2 regions of the Lactobacillus sp. 3B(2020) genome follow, and region 2 is predicted to be linked to the other one. Evidence: predicted binding sites of a transcription regulator. Region 2 holds the regulator's gene; the other holds the start of a gene.
What was found. The regulator CtsR, encoded in region 2, represses protease genes until heat stress. The targets are predictions, from matches to a motif close to TTGGTCAAAAAAGGTCAAANA.
Positions count from the first base shown of each region.

Region 1: a site for CtsR is predicted at 4,158-4,178, ahead of GTO83_RS03725 (Bax inhibitor-1/YccA family protein). Genes of this name have one in related genera too.

Region 1 covers NZ_CP047410.1:764,983-773,890, forward strand. The annotation lists gene GTO83_RS03695 (ABC transporter permease) at 1-233, shown strand, start outside; gene trmB (tRNA (guanosine(46)-N7)-methyltransferase TrmB) at 249-899, shown strand; gene GTO83_RS03705 (hypothetical protein) at 1,106-1,441, opposite strand; gene GTO83_RS03710 (thioredoxin family protein) at 1,598-1,921, shown strand; gene ytpR (YtpR family tRNA-binding protein) at 2,048-2,689, shown strand; gene murC (UDP-N-acetylmuramate--L-alanine ligase) at 2,703-4,010, shown strand; gene GTO83_RS03725 (Bax inhibitor-1/YccA family protein) at 4,196-4,915, shown strand; gene polA (DNA polymerase I) at 5,052-7,721, shown strand; gene mutM (bifunctional DNA-formamidopyrimidine glycosylase/DNA-(apurinic or apyrimidinic site) lyase) at 7,867-8,706, shown strand; gene coaE (dephospho-CoA kinase) at 8,699-8,908, shown strand, end outside.
Region 2 covers NZ_CP047410.1:1,760,523-1,769,430, forward strand. The annotation lists gene GTO83_RS08840 (TetR/AcrR family transcriptional regulator) at 1-446, opposite strand, end outside; gene GTO83_RS08845 (ATP-dependent Clp protease ATP-binding subunit) at 666-3,116, opposite strand; gene GTO83_RS08850 (CtsR family transcriptional regulator) at 3,131-3,595, opposite strand; gene GTO83_RS08855 (FMN-dependent NADH-azoreductase) at 3,787-4,416, shown strand; gene GTO83_RS08860 (MarR family transcriptional regulator) at 4,418-4,891, shown strand; gene adhP (alcohol dehydrogenase AdhP) at 5,205-6,221, opposite strand; gene GTO83_RS08870 (amino acid permease) at 6,546-7,985, shown strand; gene GTO83_RS08875 (gluconokinase) at 8,287-8,908, opposite strand, start outside.

The DNA of each region.
Region 1 (8,908 bases), 1.0 Mb from region 2:
ATGATCAAATTGCCTTCACCCATCTATTCCCGGTTTCAGCAAGCGAACAACACCAAGCTTTTGAAAAATTATTGTTGAAAATAATGATTTGTGTTGGTCTTTTAATTGTGATTGGGGCAAGTTCAATTGGACATGGCCATTTTTCACTTAGTCACCAGGGGTTAAATCTTATCTTAGCCATGGTTGAAGTTTGGCTACTAAACCGTTATTATTTGAAAATACGAATAAAATAAGTAAGGAGCGAATTTATGCGGGTTAAACACAAAAAATGGGCTGAACCGTTGATGGAAGCTCACCCGGAAAAGATGGTTTTGAATGGTGAAACCGTCAAGGGCCATTGGCAAGGTCGGTTTGAAAAGTCGCAACCAATTCAACTTGAAGTTGGAATGGGAAAAGGCCAATTTATTATTGGGATGGCTAAAGCCCATCCAGAGATTAATTTTATTGGTCTTGAAATTGAAAGTACGGTCGCTGCCATTGCATTAAAGAAGGCTTTACCTGAAGAGTTACCAAACCTCCAACTAATTCGGGCCAACGGTGCCGGGTTAGAAACCTTCTTTGAAGATCACTCCATTGATCGAATTTACCTCAATTTTTCTGATCCATGGCCAAAAACGCGCCATGAAAAGCGACGGCTTACTTACAAGAGCTTTTTAGCAAACTATGAGCGCGTTTTGAAACCGCATGGTAAGATCGAACTTAAAACTGATAACCAAGGCTTTTTTGAATACTCATTAACCAGTTTTAATAACTATGGCTTGGTATTTGATGGGGTTTGGTTGGATCTTCACCATTCCGATGAAAATGAAGGTAATGTGGAAACCGAATATGAACAAAAATTCAGTGAATTGGGGCAACCAATTTACAAGGTAACTGCTCATATTCCAGATCGAAAGTAAGACTAACTAGTAAAAATTAAGATGATGAGCAAACTCAACGAAGGCCACTAATAAAAGTTAGAACGTAGCTGATATAACTTTTAAATTATCGTAAGCAAAAAAAGCTCCACCAGCAATCACCCTCTTATCTGGAGGGCGATTGCTTAGCGGAGCTTTTTTCGTTCTACTTAATTTTTTGCAGGTCATTGCGAGGTTTTCTCCTGACCTCATTTAGCAACCCGTTTCATTTCTAGAATTGAACCAGTGTAGGCATCAGCCCAGAACTGGTAGGTGGTGAGTTGGTCGTCTTCTTGGCGGGTAATTCCACCTTCATAAGCCGAGGTGCGAATTGCAAAACGTTGAAATGGCTTTGCTTGGTGATTAATCCAACTCCCGCTAATAGGGCCTTCCTTTTTAAAATCACTCATAATGGCTTTTAAAATTGAGTTGGGGTTTAATTTCCGATCCCCAAAGATCTTGCCAGCGACGAAGCCAGCAAAACCGGATAGTCCTAAGGTAACTGGTATTAACCAGGGATTAACTGGCGAATTGGAACTTTCCATTACTTACCTCACTTCTCTCTTTTAAAGTATTATTATTGTATCATAAGATTGATTTAGTCCCAAATAATCGCTCAAGAGATTGAGCAAACGGGTTTACTTTTATGAAAATCTGTGTATAATTACTTACAATTAGTAAGAAAACTAGGAGGGGAAATAATGGAAACTTTACCTAAAATGACTCAAGCAGAACTCAATCAAAAAGTTGCAAAGGGCAAGTATGTGCTCTTCTTTACGGCAGATTGGTGCCCAGACTGTAACTTCATTAAGCCAGCCATGCCATCAATTGAGGCTGATTTTGCTGATTACACTTTTATTAAGGTTGACCGGGATGAAAATATTGATCTTGCGGCTGATCTTGGAATTATGGGAATTCCTAGTTTTGTGGTTTATGAAGATGGAAAAGAAATTGGTCGCTTTGTAAATAAAGATCGGAAAACAAAGGAACAAGTTGAAACTTTCTTAAACGGTTTAATCGCCTAAATTCTATTTTTTAAAGAAAAAGGTGGGGAGAAATTAGTTTTCTCTTCACCTTTTTTATTCCGAAACCGTTTCGTGTGGTAAACTTAGACTTAGTTTATTTAAATAGAATGTGAGGGAATAAATTCCATGTTAGTTGCAGGATACAACCCAGGGGAATTGGGCGATATTTTAGTGGTCATGACCGCAAAGGGTTCAGGTGACCATGTTGTTTCACAAAAAGACCAAATTGTACAAATTAAGGGTGCCAAGGATGGGAGTCTCCTTGGATACAACTTCTTAACTGCTAGTGAGATTTTGCCGGAATTAAAAACTGGAGTAAACGGAAACGTTGACTTAAATAATGATCAAATTGCCAAACTGAATAGAGCACTTATGAAAGCAGGCTTTCGCGATGAATTGAGCGCAAATCGGTATCCTAACTTTCAAATTGGTTTTGTTGAAAAGATGGTTGATCATCCTAAGTCTGATCATTTGCACATTACGACAGTTGATCTCGGCGACCATAAACAACAAATTGTTAGTGGTTCACCAAACATGGCAGAAGGGATTAAGGTGGTTGTTGCCAATGTTGGAACAATGATGCCAAGTGGATCAATTATTTGGCCGGGGGCCTTACTTGGAGTTGAAAGTGACGGGATGATTTGTTCTGGCCGAGAATTAAAACTCAAAAATGCGCCGCAAAAGCCAGGGGCACTGATTTTACCAGCTGATTTTGGTGAAGTAGGTGCAGCCTTTGACTTTACAAAGGGTAACCAACTTTTTAAGTAGGAAGGGTTAATAAATGGAAAAGAAACATTATTATTTTGTCGGCATCAAAGGGACTGGGATGGCGGCCTTAGCTGAGGTGCTTTTTGATCTTGGAAATGAAGTCGAAGGATCAGACATTGAGAAGGAAACCTTTACCCAAGGACCACTCTTAGCAAAGGGAATTCAAATTCATTCTTTTGATCCTACTAACATTAAGCCAGGGATGACGATTGTTAAGGGGAATGCTTTCCCAGACGACCAAGAAGAGGTAGTGCGGGCTAAGGAGCTAGGTTTGACTGTTCAATCATATCCTGAAACTGTCGAAGAATTAGTGGCTAGTTATACCAGTATTGGGATCGCCGGGGCTCACGGCAAGACTAGTACGACAGCCTTACTCTCCCATGTCTTGTCGGGAGTTGATACTACCAACTTTTTGATTGGAGATGGCGAAGGGAATGGACAAGCCGATGCCCGTTTCTTTGTCTTTGAAGCTGATGAATACCGGGATCACTTCTTGGCCTACCATCCTGACTATGCGATTATGACCAATGTTGACTTTGATCACCCTGACTTTTTCAAGAATTTAGCCGATGTTAAGGATTCTTTTGAAACTTATGGAAAGCAAGTCAAGCGGGCAATTTTTGCTTGGGGAGATGATCCTAGTTTGCGGGAACTCAAGGTTGATGTGCCAGTCTACTACTATGGGACAAGTGACCAAGACGATTTCCAAGCTAAGAATATCGAACGGACGCCAGAAGGCTCTAACTTCACCGCTTACTTTAAGGGGCAAAAGTTAGGCGACTTTACAATTCACTTATATGGGGAACACAGTGTGCTGAATGCCTTAGCGGTGATTGCGGTTGCTTACTTTGAAAAGGTTGACTTGCAAGAAATTCAACGGGAATTAGCTACTTTTACGGGTGTTAAGCGGCGCTTTAGTGCAAGTAATGTTAATGGTCAAATTATCATCGATGATTATGCTCACCACCCATCTGAAATTAAGGCGACCTTGGATGCGGCCCGACAAAAGTATCCCGAACGGGAAGTAGTGGCAATTTTCCAACCACATACTTATTCACGCCTTCAAGCTTATTTGACTGATTTCGGGAAGAGTCTGACGCTTGCTGACAAGCTTTACGTTACTCCAATCTTTGGTTCAATTCGGGAAAACGCTGGTAATATTTCAAGTGCTGACCTTGAAAAGCTTGTGCCAAACAGTGAAGGAATTGACCTTGATTCAATGACAAAGCTTCTTAACCATGAAAATGCGGTCTTTGTTTTCATGGGAGCTGGTGATATCGAGAAGTACGAAGATCAATTTAAAGCTTTACTGGAAAAATAGGTGAACTTCCAAACACCAAGATTATTCATTAATAATTATTAAGCTGGATACCCGTTACTTTAGTGGCGGGAGGAAAGCCTCAGTTTGATAAGGATTGCTTAAGATTCTTGCACTTGAATCAATGATTTGCTAAGATTTTCTATAGTAAACGTCAAAGTTAGTCAAACTTGATTGGAGGAACAAAATTGAATAATCTTTTCTCGCAAGAACCGCAACGGCGTGAAGTAAACACTGATGCTGTTGGGCTGAACCGTTTTTTAACGCGGATGTACGGGAATATGGCCCTTGCAGTGTTAGTATCGGCCCTTACAGCTTATTTATCAATGACAACCTTTAGGGTGGTTGTTGTTAACTTTTTTGCTGCGCATGCAGGGATGGTTTGGTTAATGCTACTACTCCCAATTGCCTTAACTTTTGGGATTAGTGCAAGTGCCCAACGAAATCCAGTCGGTAGCTTTATCATGTTAATGGTAACAGCGGTAATTTATGGTTTTGTATTTTCCTTAATTGCTGGAGCTTATACGGGAGCTAATATTGCAGCTGCCTTTCTATCTAGTGCCGCAATCTTTGTTTACTTGGCAATCTATGGAACGGTTACTAAACGTGACCTTTCAAGAGCCGGGAGTCAAGCAAGTGCAGCTTTAATTGCTTTAATAATTGCTTGGATTATTAATATGTTCTTACAAAGTCCAGCGATCACTTACATCTTCTCCTTTATTGCCGTGATTATCTTTGTTGTTCTTACGGCATGGGATGCTCAGAAAATGAAGAACTTGTACTTGCAATATGGTAATCAAACTTCAGTGAGCGGTTTAGCAGTGGTTGGTGCTTTACAACTTTATCTTGATTTCATCAACCTCTTTATTCAATTACTTCAAATTTTTGGAATGTCAAACCGGGATTAATTTGCGGTTTTAGTTTCTGTGTACAATTCAGAAATGTAAGAGGGTGGGAAAGAAAAATTTCTTCCCACTTTTTTTATTTTGAAAACCAGGTCTGTTAAAATAATAAGCAGTAGTAAGACGGGAAAGGATTATTAACATGCCAAAGAAATTACTCTTAATTGACGGAAATAGTGTTGTTTTTCGTGCCTTTTTTGCGATGCATACGCAGATGGAACGGTTTACTAACCAAGAAGGCCTGCATACGGCAGCTATTTATGGTTTCAAATTAATGTTGGACCATATCCTGGCAAATTTTGAACCTGATGCGGCCTTAGTGGCCTTTGATACCGGTAAAACAACTTTTCGGACGAAAAAGTTTGAAGATTATAAGGGAGGCCGGGATAAGACTCCTAGCGAATTGAGTGAGCAATTCCCCTATGTCCGGAAATTGGTAGAAGCCTGTGGGATGCATTCTTATGAATTAAAGGACTATGAAGCTGATGATATTATTGGAACTTTGGCCAAGCAAGGGGATGAAGCTGGGTACGAAACTTTAATTGTGTCTGGGGATCGGGACTTAACCCAATTGGCAACTGATCATACTACGGTTGCAGTTACGAAAAAGGGAGTTACTCAAACTGAACACTTTACCCCAGCTTATATGCTTAAAAAGTTAGGAGTTACTCCGACTCAGTTCATCGATGTCAAAGCCTTAATGGGAGATACTTCGGATAATTATCCTGGGGTAACGAAAATTGGTGAAAAAACAGCTATTAATTTGATTAAAGAATACGGTTCGTTAGATAATCTTTACGCTCATGTAGATGAAATGAAGAAGAGTAAGCGGAAAGAAAATCTGATTAATGAAAAAGCAATTGCTTACCAATGTCAAGATCTAGCTCGGATTCGTCGAGATGCGCCAATCGCAATTTCACTAGCTGATGTAATTTATCAAGGTCCACAAACGGATGCCTTAGTTGCTTTATATCAAGAACTAAATTTCAAATCCTTCTTGGCTAAAATGGGGACTGGGGATGAAGAATTACCTGCCCAAACTGGAGAAGACGAAGTTAAATTTCAAGTGTTAACTAAGGAAAACCTATCGGCATTAGCTAAGTTAGGTGATCGGGTGGCGATTCATATCGAACAATCCGAAGCTAACTATCATTTAGCGACCATTAAAGGGTTTGCGATTGGTAATGGGGATCAATGGTACGCAAGTCGGGATGCTAGTTTATTAACAACGGGACCAATTAAAGACTTATTGGAAAATAACCATGTTAAAAAAGATCTGTTTAATGCTAAAGCTCAAATTGTAATGTTACATCGGCAAAAAATTGAGCTAAGCGGGATTGATTTTGACTTATTACTTGCTTCTTATCTATTGAATCCAACTTTAAATGCTAATGACGTTGGAGAGCTTGCCCACACTCATGATTATCAGAAAATTCTCACTGATGAAGACTTGTATGGCAAAGGGGTAAAACGGCAACTTCCAGAAGATGACCAAGTATTCTTACGGCACTTAGTCGCCAAAGTTCAAGCAGTTGAAAATCTTCGTCAGCCGTTAATTGATCAACTTCAAGTAAATGAGCAATGGCCACTATATGAAGAAATTGAACGGCCGTTAAGTCGCGTCTTGGCATCCATGGAAATGCAAGGGATTAAGGTTAATGCAAAGACCCTTGAGGAAATGGGAAGTAAACTTGTTGAGCGTCTTAACGAACTTGAAAGTGAAATTTACCAAGATGCAGGTCAAGAATTCAATATTAATTCGACGAAACAACTAGGAGTAATTTTATTTGATGAATTAAAACTCCGTCCAATCAAAAAAACCAAGACGGGTTATTCGACCTCGGTAGCGGTCTTAGAGAAATTAATAGGTAAACACCCCATCATTGAAAAAATTCTGGAATATCGGCAAATCGCAAAACTTCAGTCAACTTATATTACTGGGCTTTTGAAGGTTATTCATCCTGACAGTAAGATTCATACCCGGTATTTACAAACATTAACGGCAACTGGGCGACTTTCTTCAGTTGATCCAAACCTCCAAAATATTCCAGTACGCCTTGAAGAAGGGAAGCGCATTCGGAAAGCTTTTGTTCCTAGTCAACCAGGATGGAAGATTTTCTCTGCCGATTACTCGCAAGTGGAATTACGGGTCTTAGCCCATGTAACAGGTGATCATAACCTACAACAAGATTTTATTAATGGGGAAGATATTCATGCGGCCACGGCTCGACGGATTTTCCACCTATTGCCAGGAGAAAAAGTTGACCCAAATATGCGGCGCCAAGCTAAGGCGGTTAATTTTGGAATTGTCTACGGAATCTCTGATTTTGGATTAGCCCAAAACATCCACGTTTCTCGGAAACAAGCCCATGATTTTATTGAAGCTTACTTTGAAGAATTTCCGGGCGTAGCAAAATATGTTAAGGAAATTGTTGAAGTTGCGCGTAAACAAGGCTATGTTGAAACAATTACTCACCGGCGGCGTTATTTACCAGATATTAATGCCAAGAGCTTTAATATACGTTCTTTTGCTGAAAGGACGGCGATGAATACGCCGATTCAGGGTAGTGCTGCTGATATCATTAAAATCGCGATGATTAAGATGCCAAAAGAGTTGGCAAAACAGCATCTTAAAGCTAAGATGTTGCTACAAATTCACGACGAATTGGTCTTTGAAGCCCCAGAAGAAGAAATTCCAGTCTTGGCTGAATTGGTTCCAAAGGTAATGGATTCAGCAATGGAGCTCGCAGTACCTTTGAAAGTTGAGAAAAAGGTGGGCGATACTTGGTATGATCTTAAAAAGTTAGATTAGTGAATAAAAGTTTAGAGGATGGGAAAGTCATAGCCTTGTATGGTGGACTTTTCCATTCTCTTTTTAGTTTCAGCCCAGATACTTGAGAACTAAGACTAATTTTAACTATAATAAATATAAATAAATCAAAAGGTAGGCGGAGATTGTGCCAGAATTACCAGAAGTAGAAACTGTTCGGCGGGGGTTAATGCGGATTGCTGCGGGACGGCAAGTTAACGGGATTGATATATATTATCCAAAAATGATTGAAAATTCAGTTGAAAATTTTAAAGAAGCTTTGATTGGACAAACAATTGAACGAATTGATCGGCGCGGAAAGTACTTACTTTTTCGTTTTTCAAATGACTTAACAATGATCTCGCACTTGCGAATGGAAGGAAGTTATTTTAACCAAAAAACGGGGACTGCAATTGATAAGCATGTTCACGTGTTATTTCATTTTACTGATGGTACTGATTTAGGCTATCGGGATACCCGTAAGTTCGGACGGATGCATTTGGTTAAAACCGGAACAGAAATGCAGTATGGCGGCTTGGCAAAGATTGGTCCCGAACCAACTGAAGAAGATCTTAAACTTGATTATTTAGTAAAGATTATGAAAAAGTCCCATAGTAAGATTAAACCTTTCTTACTCAATCAAGCCCATGTAGCCGGTCTCGGAAATATTTATGCAGATGAAGTCCTGTGGGAAACTCAGATCAATCCCGAAGAACCCACAAACCAAGTATCAGAAGCGAAAATTGCTAAGTTACGTGAAAACATCATTCATGAATTAGCCCGGGCAACCGAACATCATGGAACAACAGTCCACTCTTTTAAGAATGCTTTTGGGGATGCTGGAAAATTCCAAAATGAATTGGATGTTTATGGCCGAGGCGGTGAAAAATGCCACCGGTGTGGAACTAAGCTCGTTAAGATTAAGGTTGCCCAACGAGGAACGACTTTCTGTCCCCGTTGTCAACCATTGGTAAAAGCCGATGACTAAGGTTTTAGGCTTAACTGGGGGGATTGCAACCGGTAAATCAACGGTGTCAAAATATCTTGCGCAAAAAGGAGCGGTAATTATTGATGGTGACTTAATTGCCCGCCGGGTAGTGGAACCCCATCAACTGGGCCTAAAGCGGTTGGTAGCGGCTTTTGGTTCCCAAATTTTAGCTTCGGATGGGACTTTGCTACGAGCCAAATTG
Region 2 (8,908 bases):
ATTAAATCCGGTCGAAGTTTAACATCTGGCAACTTAAAGTATTCAGATAACGGTTCAAGATAATCCATCGTAAAAATCATGTTCAACTTATGTTGTGCACTTGGCGTCAATTGCCGTAATGCCGCTTGATATTGAGCATAGATATTTAATGGATGGTACTTCAAGTAAACTTTTGCAATCCGGTAAAGCCGTTCTTCAGGGGTAAGGTCTGTTTTCCGTAAAACCTTGTTGGTTTCTTGACGGACCTTTCCACAAAGTTCAGTCAGAACTGTAAGGTAGAGTTCTTCCTTATCTGTAAAATGATGATACAAAGCGGGTTGGGTAATCCCAATTTGCTTAGCAATATCCCGGGTTGACGTTCCAGCAAAACCATGTTCCAAAAATAATTTTGTTGCCGTCGTTAAGATCGCATTTCGTGTTTTGGCCAATTGTTCAGCTCGTCTCATTTTTTAAACGCTCCTATTCTATGCAAAAAATCGATTATCTCGATTTAACATACTCCCACAGCATTAATTATTATTTATCTACCGCTATCATTTGTCAATCGTTAAACGCCACGCCACCAATAAAACTTATAAAAAAAAAAAAAAAACGACCCCCAAATTTAATTTTTAAAGTTGAGGGTTCGCTTATATGGATTTTAATTAAGATTATAAAGAATTGAATTACGATCTTTTATTTTGAGCAGTAAAAGTTAACTTTCCCTTTCTAGCCCCGATGGTAACCTTTTCACCAGGTTTAATTTCATGATCCAAAAGTTGTAGACTTAAGGGGTCTTCGACTAGCGTTTGAATGGCTCTTCTTATTGGTCGAGCACCGTATGCTGGTTGATAACCTTTCGCTGCAATTAGATCAATTGCTGCAGGGGTTAATCGAAGATCAATCGCTTGTTGGGATAGGCGACTAACCAGTTGCTTAGTCATTAACTTGACAATTTGATGTAAGTTTTCCTTTGATAATGAATGGAAAACGATCGTTTCATCAATTCGGTTTAAGAATTCCGGCCGGTAATGAAGTTTCAATTGTTGATTAATCGTCGCCTTCATCGCTCCATAATCATCACTTGCTGGCTGATTGCCAAAGCCGACCGTCTTTTCATCTTGAAGTTGGGTCGCTCCAAGGTTTGAAGTCATGATCAAGATCGTATTCTTAAAGTCAACTTTCCGGCCCTTAGCGTCAGTTAAATAACCGTCATCAAGAACTTGTAACAGTAAGTTGAAGACTTCAGGATTAGCTTTTTCCGCTTCATCAAGGAGGACAACGGAGTATGGATGTTGACGAACCTTTTCGGTTAACTGGCCCCCTTCTTCATAACCAACGTATCCAGGAGCCGCTCCAACTAAGCGACTCGTACTATACCGTTCCTGGTATTCAGACATATCGATCCGAATTAAGTTGTCTTCAGAACCAAAAACCGTTGCCGCTAGCGCCTTGGCTAGTTCGGTCTTTCCAACCCCGGTTGGACCAAGGAACATAAAGGAACCAATTGGGCGCCGCGGATCTTTCAAACCACTCCGTGACCGGCGGATCGCCCGAGAAATTGCACTCACTGCCTCATCCTGGCCGATTACCCGTTGGTGAAGGATCTTTTCAAGATTAACTAAACGGTCTTCTTCTTTCCGCTTAAGTTGGGTTACCGGTACCCCTGTCCAATCTGCTACAACAACGGCAATATCTTCTGCACTTACTTTTGGTTGCTTAGCATTTAACTTGGCCTTTTGCTTAGCTAAGCGTTCATTAAGGTCGGCTTTTAAGTTCAGTTCATCTTGGCGCAAACTAGCTGCCCGATCAAAGTTTTGTTCTTCAATTGCTGCTTCTTTTGCTTGGCGAAGGTTGCTCAATTCATGGATTAACGATTGGGTCTGATCATCAAGCCGATCAGCATCAATCCGCACCATCGCAGAAGCTTCATCAACAAGATCAATTGCCTTATCAGGAAGAAAACGGTCAGCAATATAACGCGTTGAAAGTTCAACAGCTGCCCTTAAAGCATCATCAGTAATCTTCAAATGATGGTGTTCTTCATACGCCGGCCGGATTCCTTTCAGGATCGCTTCGGTTTGTTCCTTAGTTGGTTCTTCAACCATCACCTTGGCAAACCGCCGCTCCAAAGCCGCATCCTTTTCGATGTATTTTTGATACTCATCTAAAGTAGTTGCCCCAATCAACTGGAGTTCCCCCCGGGCAAGCGCGGGCTTTAAAATATTCGATGCGTCAAGGGCACCTTCTGCTCCCCCAGCACCAACTACCGTGTGTAATTCATCAACAAAGAGGATCACATCCCCACTTTGATAAATTTCTGTCAGGACCTTTTTTAATCGTTCTTCAAACTCACCCCGGAATTTAGTTCCAGCAACGAGGGTCCCCATATCTAAGGCAACCAAACGTTTATTGATTAAATTATCGGGAACTTGTTTCTTGATAATCCGTTGGGCTAAGCCTTCAACGATTGCGGTTTTCCCAACTCCTGGCTCACCAACCAAAACTGGATTATTTTTCGTCTTCCGGCTAAGAAGCTGAATCATCCGCTTAATTTCTTTATCCCGACCAACGACCGTTTCTAAGTCATCAGCAGTAGCCCGATTAGTTAAGTCACGCCCCAGCTTATCAAGAGTTGGCGTGGCTGAAGTGGCCCGGCGTGACCCCCGCTGGTTCATTGCTTGCGAAGCAGCTTTGCCTAATTTATGAACCAAGGTCCGGCGAGCTTGTTGAATATTAACATCTAAATTGGTTAAAATGCGCGATGATAAAATTGTTTCATCGCTCAAAAGGGCCAGAAGTAAATGCTCAGTTCCAACGCGATTTGCGTTCATTTGGTGTGCTAATTGGGTTGCCAATCGCAAAATAACCCGTAACTTCGGTGAAGCCGGTAAATATTCATCAAGGTTTGATGAACCCAAAGTTCCATAGCCCGTAAACCGCTCAATTTCAGCGCGGACATCATCACTCGAAATATTGAATTGGTTAAGAACTTCCGCTGCCACGCCACTATTTTCTATGCTAAGGGCTAATAGTAGGTGTTCCGTTCCAATTGCTTGATGTTTAAAGTAAACTGCCTGTTCCCGGGCTAAATCTAGCACCGCCCGCGCATTTGGTGTGTAAAAGTTATCGTCCATTGATATCCCCTTTATTATTCATAGCGAAGCCGCGTCAAAAGCGCAACTAAAATCCGCGCCCGCAACTGATCTTCCGCTTGGTGCGTCGGCTGTTTAAGGGTTGCCTTATCAATTGCTACCAACATTAAATCCCCTTCACGATGGGAGATTAATTTTTCTTCATAGAGGGTATTAATAATTTTAATAGCATCCTTTTCACTAATTGCTTCACCAATATTATCAATCACCATTTGAAGAACATCTTCATCGGCAAGCAAGTTAACCCGTTCGATTCGAATATATCCGCCACCGCCACGCTTACTTTGAACTAAGTAACCATTTTGAAGATTAAACCGCGTCTTAATCACATAATTAATTTGTGAGGGAACAACATCAAAATGATCCGCAATTTCCGCCCGGCGAATTTCAATTTGCGGATCGTTACCTAAGATGGATTTCAAATAAGCCTCAATCACGTCTGAGATACTCCGTTCTTCCACTGATTTCAGCTCCCTTCTTGACTAATCTTGACCTTAATAATACCACATTTTACTGACTTTTCCCGGATTTTGCTTGGATTGGTACTAAATTTTAAGAAAGATAAATTATTGTTGACTCGCAACAATAATCAGATTACAATCATCCATGTTTTGTTACTAAGCAACAATAATTTAAAGTGAGGTTATTAATTATGGCAACTTTATTAGTGGTTCAAGCGCATCCCCACGTTTCCAAAAGCTATTCCCTTCAAGTTCAACGGCACTTTTTAAATCACTATCAGCAAATCCACCCGAGTGATAAAATTATTATTCGAGATCTTTTCACAAAGCCGGTGCCCCCACTTAACACTACTACGTTGACTATTCGAGAAAAGCAACGTCAACATGCGCCCTTAGCGATAGACGAAGAAATTAATTTTCAAGAACATCAAGCGTGGTTAAACGAGTTTTTGGCAGCTGACAAATATGTTTTCACTAATCCAATGTACAACCTTTTCCTACCTGCCGAGTTGAAACAGTACATTGACCTAATTGCTGTCCCCCATAAAACCTTCAAATACACTTCAGCTGGTCCAGTTGGTCTCCTAAAAGATAAGTCAGTCGTTCATATTCAAGCTAGTGGTGATCAATACACTGGTATCCCTCAAGCAAAGCTCGATCTAGGATCAATGTACCTTAAAACGATAATGAGTTTATTTGGGATTCAAGAAAATAGTTACCACCAAATCTTTGTTGAAGGGTTAGACTGGGGAAATGCAGACGGCGAAAAGATCTTAAGTTATTGTTTTGATCAAGCCGAAAAAATTGCCGAAAGGATTTAAAATGGACCCGAAAATTCAGGAAATTACGATTCTAATCGCTACCTTACGTAATCAACGGAAAACCGATCTAAGTGAGGCTCAAACATGGATGTTAGCCCACGCAATAGATGATGAACAAGCGGCTTTAATTCCCCAAATCGCAATCGTAGGTTATCACATTCTTGATCAGCTTAGTACTGCCAAAGAGCTTAACGGTACTGAACTGGCTGCAAGGATCGGAGTTAGCCGGAGTGGGACGACCCGAGCAGCCAAGCACCTTGTTAATCTTCATCTCGTAACTAGCCAACGTCATCCAAATAATCAAAAAAGCATCTATTATCAATTAACAACGACCGGGTTACAATTGGCTAAATTACACCAAGCGATGCATCAAAACCTCTATCGTGATTTACAAGTAAAAATTGCAAAGGAATACCAACCAACGGAATTAGCAATAATTGCCCGTTTCTTAAAAGAAATTGTGGATCATCAATAATAAAGATAAAAGAATGGGAACAAGGCTTGTCGATGGCCTGGTTGGGATAAAAAGAACGTAGGTTGACTCATTAGCATCGGCCTTTCGTTCGCCCTGATTCGCTAAAGCCGTGATTTGGAGCGAACCAGCCAACTGGTTTGGCGTTCGTGAGCCCATGCAAGGTTGAATCAGTAGGTGCATTAGGGAAGTAACTAGCATTCAGCTACTGCTTTGACCTTAGTTGCAACAATTCGGAGATAAAAAAATAGGGTGGGAAGAAACTCGAATTTCTTCCCACCCTATCTTCATTATTGATTAACGTTATTTGTTTAGATTAGTGAACAAAGTCAACAACGTTCCGACCAACAACTTTGTTATCCTTCAATTCTTGGATCATATCGTTGATTTCAGAAAGCTTCCGCGTCTTAACGATTGGGTGAACCTTGCCTTCAGCACCAAATTGGAAACATTCAGCCAAGTCTTGCCGCGTCCCAACTAGGGAACCAGCGACGATAATTCCGTCAAGCACTGTCTTAGCAATGTTCAAGTTCATGTCTCCTTGTGGAAGCGCAACGGCAACTAACTTCCCATCTGGACGAAGGGAGTTAACAGCTTGGTCAAAGGCAGCCGTAGTAACAGCCGTAACAACTGCGGCATGAACACCGCCAACCTTTGCTTGAATTTGTTCATCGACATTGTCATCATGACGATTAATGCAGATTTCAGCCCCGTTTTCCTTAGCAGCTTGAAGCTTGTCTTCATTACCATCGACAGCGATAACATGAGCCCCAAAGACATTGTGGGCAAATTGAATCCCCAGGTTACCTAAACCACCAGCACCAACGATGGATACCCATTGACCAGGCTTGATATCAGCAACCTTCAAAGCTTTGTACATTGTAACCCCAGCACAAGTTAAGGAAGTAGCTTCAACTGGATCAAGCCCTTCGGGAACCTTAACTGCGTAATCAGCCGGAACAATACATTGTTCGGCCATTGCCCCATCGGCGGTGTAACCAGCGTTCAAAACGTCGCGACAAAGCGTTTCCCGACCAGTCAAGCAGTATTCACAATGGCCACAGCCCTTAAAGAACCAAGCAATCGATACCCGATCACCAACCTTTAAGCTCGTAACCCCAGGGGCAACCTTTGATACACGACCAACCCCTTCGTGACCGATAATTCGACCTGGCTTGTCACCAAAGTCACCGGCAGCACAGTGCAAGTCAGTGTGACATAACCCACAGTATTCCATATCAACCAGGGCTTCACCTGGCTTTAAATCACGTAATGTGACATCTTTAACAGTAACGTAACCATCTACTGGATCATTAATAACTGCAGCCTTCATGGAACATATCTCCTTTGTTAATCTAATAAACTTTCTACGATTATTATGGTACTGTTACTTCCAAAATTTTTCAAGTGAATTTTTGAACATTATCATTATATTTTTTGCTAATCATAATTTAATCAAATAAATAAAGCCTTAAATCAACACAGTTTTCGAAATTGGTATAGTTTTTTTGGCGATTGATTTGTTTTTCACTAAGTCGTTTAGGGTAACTTTTTTATCCTTAAAATAATTTTCACCGCCGGAAGGTCATTTTATTGGTATAATGGCAAAGTTGACCATTTAGATTGTCTTCACAAATTTAGAATTTAGGAGTTTAATATGTCAAATTCAGCAGAAAATGATCTTGCTAACCAGCACTATAACCAATTAACTGGGCTGAAGCTCTTTGCGATGACCAGCTCGATGGTAATTTCGATCGATGAGTTTGCCCCCTTCGGTAAAACTGGTGCAACTGCCCTTTTTCACCTACTATTGGCCGGCTTAATTTGGTTTTTACCGGTCACACAAGCAGCCGGGGAAATGGCCTCTATTGATGGCTGGCAAAAAGGGGGCATCTTTACTTGGGTTAAAAATACCCTTGGCGAAAAGGCCGGCTTTACCGCCATGTTTTACCAGTGGATCCACATTACTGCCGGGATGGACCTAATGATGTATGTCATCATCGGAGCCTTGTCAATTGCCTTAAACACTCCATGGTTTAATACCACCCCAATTATTCGGTTTGGTTTAATGATGATCCTTCTCTGGGGCGCAACCTTTAGCCAACTCTTAGGAGCCAAACGAGTCGGGAAAATTGCTGAGTGGTTATTTGCGTTAGGAATTGTGACACCAGTTTTACTCCTAGTTTTGGTCGTGGCAGTTTACCTGATTCAAGGTAACCCGGTTTATGTGCACATTAACTTCCATACCATTTTCCCACACCATGTTAATGGATCGACTTTAGTTGCTTTTGTTCCTTTTATTTTAGCTTTCTGTGGTGGAGAAGCTTCAGCGCCACACGTTAAAAACCTCGCTAAGCCTAAGCAATATCCAAAAGTAATGGTAGCCCTCGTCATAACTGCGATTAGTTTGGATTTGCTAGGAAGTATGTCAATTGCAATGACGGTGCCAGCAGCTCATATCCAAAATAGTACCGGCTTCGTTCATACTTATGGTCGCCTCTTAAGTTCAATCGGTCTTCCCGGAAACGAGCTTGAAAAAATTATTGGTTTAATGCTCGCCTGCGGAATTCTAGGTGAACTCGGCAATTGGATTGCCGGCCCTAATCAAGGGTTATATGAGGCCGCCCGTGAAGGGTTTCTTCCTGGCTTCTTCGCGAAGGCAACTAAACACGGGATTCCCTTCCGGATCATGGTCCTTCAATCCAGTATTGTCACTTTGACTGCCCTTTTAATCACCTTTACGAGTGGCCAAAATGCTGATTTTGCTTTTAACGTTGCTCTCGCAGCGACGACTGCTCAATACCTAATGGTGTACATGATTATGCTTTGGGCATATATCATTCTGAAGCTTCGTCATGAAGACCTTCATCGGGCATATCGGATGACCCAGCGGCCGAATCTCAGCATCGCCTTTGCTTGCCTTGCTTTTGTTATTACTTTCGTTGCTTTCTTCATTACCTTTATTCCGGCCCAAGGGACGCCTCAACATTTACGGGTTACTTACGTGGTAATTTTGGCACTAATGTGTTTGATTGTTTCAGTCTTACCATTCTGGATCTATCGTGGTCATCAGAAGTGGCAAAGGGAATTGCAATAGCAACAACCGTATGAGAAGAGGGTGGGAAGAAACTCAAGTTTCTTCCCACCCTCTTGTTCTTTCATCTCCGAATGTTACTCAGTAACTAAGGTCAAAGCAGTAGCTGAATGGCAGTTGCTTCCCTAACGGTCGCACCAACCGATTCAGCCTTGCATGGGCTCACAAACGCCAAACCAATTGGCTGGTTCGCTCCAAATCACGGCCTTAGCGGATAAGTGCGAACGAAAGGTCGATTCTAATGAATCAACCTTCGTTCTTCTTATCCCAACCAGGCCGTCAAGGAGCTTTTTTCCCAACCTCCTTATTTCTCTTGTAATTGGGAAATCGCTTCGTAAGCTGGGGTTAAAAGATGTTCAACTTGGTTGAAAAGCGGCTGGTACTTTTGATAAGTATAAGCCGCCATGTCATCTGGATCATAAACCTCAGGCTGACTAAGCATCCCCTTTACTTCAGCATAATCATCAATCCGTCCTAGGCTCTTGAGGGCAATTGTTGCTGCCCCAAGGCAACAGCCACCATGGGCCATGGCTACCCCAACTGGAAAGCCAATTACATCAGCTAACATTTGGCGCCATACTTCGGAATCAGTAAAGCCACCAGATGCCATTATTTTTTCTGGATCACCGACTAGATCGCGAACAACTTCAAAGACACTGCCGACATTCATGGTAATCCCTTCCATCACTGAACGTAGCATATCCGCCCGAGTATGCAGTAAGTTCAAGCCGAAGAATGAACCTCGAGCATTAGCATCCCAGATCGGCGCCCGCTCTCCCCCCAAGAAAGGATGGAAAATTAAACCGTGCGAACCAGCTGGAACACCTTCGATAATTTGATTTGCTAATTGAAATGGCGTCTTTTTTTCATTTGTAACCGCTTTAGCGTCAACTAAGTGATTAACTGCCCATTGATAAACATCACCA